DNA from 2 places in the Lysinibacillus sp. RC46 genome. Region 2 is predicted to be linked to the other one. Evidence: predicted binding sites of a transcription regulator. Region 2 holds the regulator's gene; the other holds the start of a gene.
The links. The regulator Rex, encoded in region 2, represses fermentation and respiration genes when NADH is low (regulators of the CRP and FNR family bind a similar motif). The targets are predictions, from matches to a motif close to TTGTGAAATATTTCACAA.

Region 1: the regulator Rex is predicted to act here: its motif matches at 2,512-2,529, upstream of ABH966_RS13450 (cytochrome ubiquinol oxidase subunit I).

The regions. Positions count from the first base shown of each region.
Region 1 is NZ_JBGCCF010000013.1:31,792-36,013, reverse strand. It holds gene ABH966_RS13455 (cytochrome d ubiquinol oxidase subunit II) at 1-919, opposite strand, end outside; gene ABH966_RS13450 (cytochrome ubiquinol oxidase subunit I) at 916-2,262, opposite strand; gene ABH966_RS13445 (diacylglycerol kinase) at 2,636-3,550, opposite strand; gene ABH966_RS13440 (thioredoxin family protein) at 3,685-4,222, opposite strand, start outside.
Region 2 is NZ_JBGCCF010000044.1:27,864-32,085, forward strand. It holds gene ABH966_RS24855 (CPBP family intramembrane glutamic endopeptidase) at 1-539, shown strand, start outside; gene tatC (twin-arginine translocase subunit TatC) at 633-1,454, opposite strand; gene ABH966_RS24865 (twin-arginine translocase TatA/TatE family subunit) at 1,473-1,658, opposite strand; gene ABH966_RS24870 (redox-sensing transcriptional repressor Rex) at 1,913-2,548, opposite strand; gene ABH966_RS24875 (ABC transporter ATP-binding protein) at 2,778-4,222, shown strand, end outside.

The DNA.
Region 1 (4,222 bases), on a different contig from region 2:
CAATGACGAGTGCGATCGCCATTTGTGTACTTGTAAAGCTATCGTAAATTGTTAAATACGGATACAGTAAATATGGATATTGTGCAATACCATATGCGAAGAATGCCACTGCAAATTGAGCAATCAATAATCCAACCGCAAGACCGTAATTTTTTCGCATCCAAATTAACACTACAGTAATAATAAATAATACGGCTGAAATGGCGAACATCCACCATAAATTAACCATATGATCGTAACTTTCAGGATTGATGAATTTCATTTCGTACATAATGCCGAGTGCACTCACCATCAAGGGTATCGCCCAAGCAAGTGCGTATCTTCTCATTAAATTCGTGGCTTCTTTATCTTTTGCTTTGTGAGCGTACCAAGTTAAAAACACGGCTGAAATATAAAGTACAGCTGCAATGCTCAACATGACAATACTCCAAGCAAATGGGCTCGTATACAATGTCCAGTAATTTAAGACTGGTTGCCCGTCAACAATATCAACATAGCCACCAGCAGCAATCGCGAATACAACAGAAAGTGAGGCTGGAATGAGCAAGCCTGCTATCCCATACGTCAGCGTGTAACCGATATGTCCACGTGCACCATATGATTCAAATGCATAGTAAGAGCCTCGTATTGCAAGAAGCACTAGCGAAATACTAACAGGGACAAGTAATATCGTTCCATAATAGAAAGCTGTTTGTGGGAAAAATCCAACAATCCCAACAAAGAAGAATACTAAAAAGACATTGGTTACTTCCCAAACAGGTGATAAATAACGCTTAATAATATTCGTTAAAATATGATTTTTTCCGATGAGTAGGCTATAGGCATTAAAAAAGCCTGCACCAAAATCGATTGAAGCTACAATGACATAGCCAAATAGGAAAATCCATAAAACTGAAATACCTAAAATCTCTAATGTCATAAGATGTCACCGCCTTTTTCAGCATGGCGATCTTCTATTTCTCGCTCAATTGGATTCTTTTTGAACATACGAATTAAAACCACCATACTTCCTACTGCTAATACGGCATACACACCTGTAAACAACAGCATCATTAAATCTACATGGTCACTCGTTGTGGCCCCTTCTGGTGTTCTCATTAATCCATATAAGATCCAAGGCTGTCGTCCAACTTCAGCAAGCCACCATCCTGCTTCAATCGCAATAATAGAAAGTGGTCCACCTGCAACAACAATCCATCTAAACCAACGTGAATGAATAAACTGCCAATCACGTGCTTTCCCGCATACATAAACCAATGAAACCAATGCCATGAACATACCGATAAACACCATGAGATTAAAGAGGTAATGGATATATAGTGGTGGTCGATCTTCTTCAGCAAATTGATCTAAGCCAATTACCTCTGCATTTGGATTATTATGTGCTAAAACGCTCAAAGCATAAGGTACTTTAATAGCATATTTTACTTCTTCCCCATCTAATACACCAAATAGTATAAGAGAAGCTTTGTCTCCCGTTTCAAAATGCCACTCAGCTGCAGCTAGTTTTTCTGGCTGATATTCCGCTAAATACTTTCCTGAAAAGTCTCCAATAATTGCTGAAGCAATGGAGAAAATCAGACCAATCTTCATAAGTAGTAATAAAGATTTTTTATGATATATATGCTTAGAACCTCTAAGCAGACGGTATCCTGCAATTGCTGCTAACACAAATGCGGATGTCATATAGGCTGTAACGAGAACATGTGCTACCTTTGTCGGCATTGCTGGATTAAACATTGCTAAAAATGGTTGAATATTCACAAGTTGGCCGTCCACAATATCAAATCCTTGTGGCGCATTCATAAACGCATTGACAATTGTTATAAACACAGCTGACATCGATGCACCGACTGCAACCGGAATTAACAGTAGCATATGCTTCTTCTGACTATCGAAGCGATCCCAAGTATATAGGTAGATGCCTAGAAAGATGGCTTCAAAGAAAAATGCAAACGTTTCCATGAAAAGTGGTAATGCAATTGTCTGACCGGCAAGCTGCATAAAATTCGGCCATAGTAAAGATAACTGTAAGCCAATAGCTGTCCCTGTGACAACGCCGACTGCAACCGTAATAACAAAACCTCGTGCCCAACGTCTCGCCATTAAAATATAGTGCTCATCATTCTTTTTATACCCAGTCCATTGTGCGATCATGATCATTAACGGTACTCCAACACCAATCGTTGCATAAATAATGTGGAACGATAAAGTTAGTTCCGTTAATGCTCTACTCCAAAAGACTGCTGATTCATTCACCATTTCATTGCCCCCCTAACCTCCAAATATTCTTCCAAGTATGGAAAGTAGCATGATAATTGCAACACCAAAGCTTAGCCAAATGAGCTTTCTTTCCTGTGACTTATACAAAGGCAACACTTCCTTTCCCTTATCTCTACCCCATTTTCCACCATTGCAACGAAAAAAACCTTTATAATGGACCGGAATTTCGGCCTATTATAAAGGTTTCAAATTTTGTTCAAGTAATATACGCACATTTGCCAAACATTTTTCTTAATTCATTCACAATACCAATTATAGGAGGAAATTACCCCTACATATAGGTTTTTTTACCGATTTCACCCATAAAACAAGGCTTCCTCCTAAATTGAGAGCGTCCTGTTCTAATATTTCATTAAATACGGTCTTCTTCACGAATATCTTCTAGTGGAACAAAAATCTCAATATGGCGCTTTAAGTTTTCAAATGTAGCAGGCGCATCCCCACCATACTCACCATCTAAGTTTAAATGTATTTCATCTTCAGTAGATACTTTTACGACACTTGCCTTTTTATAAATGACACGATCATCATTCAAATGCTCGCCTCTTAATGCCATTGCGGCAAGCTGAATAAATTCAGGCAGGCTTACTTTTTTCAATACTAATAAAGTAAAGTAGCCATCATTAATACTCGCGTCAGGTGCAAGCTTTTCAAAGCCACCCACTGAATTTGTTAAGCCGCATAAAAACATCATGGCATCCCCATCAAACACTTCGCCATCATATTCGATACGCATGTGGGAAGCTTTAATTGATGGAATCATTTCTACTGCTTTTAAGTAATAAGCAAGCTGTCCTAGCATTGTTTTCATTTTACTTGGCACTTCATACGTTAACTCTGTAATACGCCCACCAGCGGCAATATTGATGAAATAGCGTTCCCCATTTAATAAACCAACATCGACCGGCAACGATTCACCTTTAATAATAATGTCAACTGCAGCTTCAATATTTCGAGGAATCTGCACAGCACGAGCAAAGTCATTTGTTGTGCCCATCGGAATTAGACCCACTTTCGGTCGGTTCTCAAATGGACTGACACCTGAAACAACTTCATTTAATGTGCCATCTCCACCAACTGCAATGATTATATCAAAGCCACGTTCAACTGCATTTTTTGCTGCAATGGTTGCATCGCCTTCACAAGTTGTTGCGTGACAAGATGTCTCATAGCCTGCTACCTCTAATTTTGCCAATACTTCTGGTAGATGCTTTTTAAACACTTCACGCCCAGATGTAGGATTATAAATGATTCTTGCTCGTTTCATAACATACCTTCTTTGCTTCATAAGATTCTATTTCTTTCAATGAATTATTCGTTTAAATGTTGCATTAAGCTTCCAATAGTCAACAAAAGCAAGGCATGTCCTCATTCTCTGACATGCAGCCTTACGATTTACAATTATTGTAATGCAGCTGTTACTTGCTTTTTAAAATCTTCATAGACAAATGTCCAATATGATTTATTCGTAATATTCTCTTCACGAATTTCAGCATATAGCGCTTTTTGTGCATCTTCAAATGTAGGATCTTCTTTATCTGGTAAAGTAGCTCGTTTACTCACTACTAATTCCTGTAATTCTGGTGCACGTGGACCCCATTTTCCAACAACCTGACCAGCATCATCTAATAAAATATAAATTGGAATTGCACGGCCACCGTTTGTTAAATAGCGATCAATTAAATCTGTATCAGCATCACGTAGTACTGCGCGCATTTCTAACCCTGCTGCCTCTGCAACTCGACGAATAACTGGATTGTTTAACATTGCGTCCCCGCACCAATCCTCAGTAATTGTTAAAATTTTTGGTTGCTTGTCCTTCAGAAGTTCGATAAAGCCATCGTTTAGTGGCGCATCGAAGCCATCATAAATACGGAAGCTTTCCTCTTTTAACGTCGTCATATTATCCATATATTGTTGAATTGAAATCGCATCATTG
Region 2 (4,222 bases):
GCTTAATCCTAACATCTCGCGATAAAGCTTTTTGGAATATTTATAAAGGAAAGAAAGAAACTATACCACTGTCAATTATGTGGGGAATTATCGGTTTCTTCTTAGTTTTCTTCGGCCAAATGATTGGCGCAGCTATCGAAATGGCTGTATTCGGTATCCAAGGTGGATCGGAAAACACAGCTGATATTGTAGCTATTGCAAAAGGCGCTCCTATTGCGATATTAGCGATTGTCGTGTTTGGGCCAATATTAGAAGAATTCGTTTTCCGTCGTGTTATTTTCGGATCGCTTGTCCAAACAACGAATTTCTGGATAGCCGGTATAATAAGCGCCATTTTCTTTGCCCTTATTCATTTCGACTTCACACATATCTTGCTTTATACAATTTGCGGATTGATTTTTGCCTTCTTATATCACAAAACAAAACGCATTTGGACGTCCATTATCGCCCACGTTATGCTAAATGGTTTTGTGACGCTTGTACAATTGTATGCAGAACCATTGCAAAAGTTTCTTGAAGAACTAGAAAAAATGCAATAAAAATCAGTGGGAGTTTTTCTTCCCACTGATTTTTATTTAAAGTTAAGCTGACGAAAAAGCTCGATGCTACTAATTAGCATCGAGCTTCTATTATTATTGATTCAATTCTTCGATTTGACGTCTCTGCTGTTCAAGCGCCTCTTCAATCTGGCGTTTTTGCTCAGCCTCTTGTTCTTCCTTCATTCGCATTTCCTCTGATTTTAAGTATTTCTTATAGCCAATACGAGAAATCATAATGCTAATTTCATAAAGAACAAACAACGGTACTGAAACCATTAAGTGCGAAGCTAATTCAGGCGGTGCGATTAAAGCAGCACATACAAATAAACCAAAGTATGAGTACTTACGAATACGAATTAGTAACTCAGGAGATAAAATCCCAATACGCGAAAAGAACAGGACTACAATCGGCAATTGGAAAAGGAAACCAAAAGGTATTGTAAGTTTAAATAAAAACGAAAAATATTCATGTATTCCAATCGTTTGCTGAATTTCTAATTCATTTGATAAATTCATCATAAACTTTATGACGTAAGGGAATAGTAAAAAGTATGAAAAAGATAGCCCTGCTAAAAACAATATAAACGAATACGGTATATAGCTTAAGGTTGCTTTTCGTTCTACGTCCCTTAATCCTGGACTAATAAAAGCCCATAATTGATACATCAATACCGGAGAAGATAGGATAAATGCTATTAAAAAAACGACTTGGATATAAATTGCAAGTGGTGTTACTACATCAAATGCATGAAGCTCAATATTATAATTCGCCCCAGTAGATTGAAGGTATTTAACAAGCGGCTTCGCAACAAAAAAACCGCCAGCCATAGCGAGAACAAAGAAAACGGCAACAATGAAAAGCCGTTTTCTTAATTCTTCTATATGCTCAATGACAGTTAGATCTCTTGGATTCATTCCACAAACATCCTAACTTTACTTATCTAATTCTTTCTTTTTCTTGTCATCATCATCTTCGTCAGCTAATCCTCTAGTAGCATTTTTGAATTCACGTAATGTTGAACCAAATGCTTTACCAAGCTCTGGTAACTTCTTAGGACCAAAAATTAGTAATGCGACAATTCCGATAATAATGAGGCTCATAGGACCAATACCACCCATTAAAGCCACCTCCTCTTTATATCCATCATTTTAACGCATATTTCGCCATTTTGCTAACTAATAATATGTGAAAGTTTTTCGTCACTCTCTCATTTTATCTCATACTTTTATTGACAGAAACTGTGAGCTATACTAATTATTCCTTGGCATAATTGCTGCTGTCGCTTCGCTTTCGCGCAGAAAACATTTGCTGCTGTCGCTTCGCTTTCGGTACAAAAGACATTCGCTGAAAGAAATTAAATTATGTACGATTATCACTCTTCCTGATTACGAATTAAATAAATGAGTGCCTGCAATTCTACTGACAAATCGATTGTTAAAAGTTGCATTTTATCTGGTACAGTAATACGCTCTGGCGTAAAGTTTAAAATTCCTTTTGCGTTCATCGCCGCTAATCTATCAGCCATTTTCTGTGCAGAGCGTGGTGAAACTGTTAAAATTGCAAGCTCCGCTCCATATTCCGCATACTTTTCTTCCAATAAATCTGGATGAAAAACAGGAATATTACTAATCATCTTCCCTTCCTTTGGGGCCTTTGAGTCAAATGCCACAACGATATGAGTATTGTGATTTTTTTGAAAATTATATTTTAATAAAGCACTACCTAAATTCCCTACACCAACTAACGCTACTTTTGTCGCTTCATGTTGATCGAGCGTTTGACTAAAAAATTCCAAGAGATGTTGCACATCATAGCCATATCCCTTTTTCCCAAGAGCACCAAAATAAGAAAAATCACGGCGAATAGTTGCAGAATCAATTTTCATCGCTTCACTCAGTTCCTTCGACGAAATACGTTCCATGCCTTCTTGTGCAAAGTTTTGGATAAATCGATAGTAAAGAGGAAGTCTTTTCGTAGTGGCTTGTGGAATTTTTAATTCTTGTTTCAAACTCTTTCCTCCTTATAGAGTATCAAATCTATTTATGATACACACTTAATTAACTATTTCTAAGTTTATAATATTTACTGGAGGATTTCCCTTTAGTTAATGGCGCTTTTACGCCACTAACTAAAGAGAAATCGTCTCAATCTTACATGACAGCTTGGAATAAGTAAAGCATCGACATTGCAAGGCAATCGCTCATCTATTACACTAAGGAAGAATTGAGGTGTCAAGAATGATTGTTTTACAGGTCAATCAACTATATAAATCCTTCCTTGCAGATGAAATTTTAAGTGGCGTAAAATTAGAGGTTCAACATCGTGATCGTGTTGCATTAGTAGGTCGTAACGGTGCTGGTAAGTCTACTTTACTTAAAATAATTGCTGGTCAACTGTCATATGACTCTGGCGATATTATTATCCCTAAAGGTATACAAATTGGATATTTGGAGCAGCATGCTGGTTTAAACTCAACATTGTCGATTTGGGATGAAATGATGACAATTTTTGAGCCGCTTATTACCCAAGAACGAGCAATCCGATCATTAGAACAACAAATGGCCGACCCTGCTGTTTATGAAAACCCTACTTTATATGCAAAAATAATGTCTGAATACGATCATTTGCAGCATAATTTTAAGGATGCAGGTGGCTATCAATATGAATCTGATACACGTTCTGTGCTTCATGGCATGCAGTTCTATCCTAATGATTACGAAAAGCCAATTAGCTCACTATCAGGAGGACAACGAACTCGGTTAGCGCTTGCTAAGCTTTTGTTAAGTAAACCTGACCTATTAATACTCGATGAACCTACTAACCATTTAGATATTGAAACCCTCTCTTGGTTGGAATCATATTTAAAAGGCTATGAAGGGGCTATTCTAATTGTTTCCCATGACCGCTACTTCTTAGACCAAGTTGTGTCTATTATCTACGAAGTCTCTCGTCATCGCGTCACAAAATATACAGGCAATTATAGTGCCTATTTAGATGAAAAAGCTAAAAATTATGAGCGTGATTTGAAGCAATATGAACGTCAACAAGATGAGAAAGCCAAGCTTGAGGAATTTATTCAAAAAAACATTGCTCGTGCTTCTACTACTAAAATGGCACAAAGTCGTCGTAAAATGCTTGAACGAACAGAATGGATGGAATCCCCTGATGGTGATGAAAAATCAGCAAGCTTCGGTTTTACAATTGAGCGCCAAAGTGGTAATGATGTATTGTCTGTTGATGACTTAGCGATAGGTTATGGTGATAAGAAAATATCAAGCGGCATTACATTACGCACTTTCCGAGAAGACCGTATTGCACTTGTTGGACCTAATGGTGTTGGTAAATCAACTTTATTAAAAACCATAGTCAAAGATTTACTACCACTCTCTGGAGAGATTCGCTATGGTACAAATGTTCAAATTGGTTATTATGACCAAGAGCAGGCCAAGCTATCGAGCAATAAAAGTGTGCTAAAAGAGCTATGGGATGAATGGCCTTTAATGAATGAAAAAGATATTCGCACAGTGCTAGGCCGTTTCTTATTCAGTGGAGATGATGTAGATAAAATCGTGTCATCATTATCTGGTGGAGAAAAGGCTAGACTTGCATTAGCTAAATTGATGATGCAAAAGGCAAATTTCTTAATTCTCGATGAGCCTACCAATCACTTAGACTTAGATAG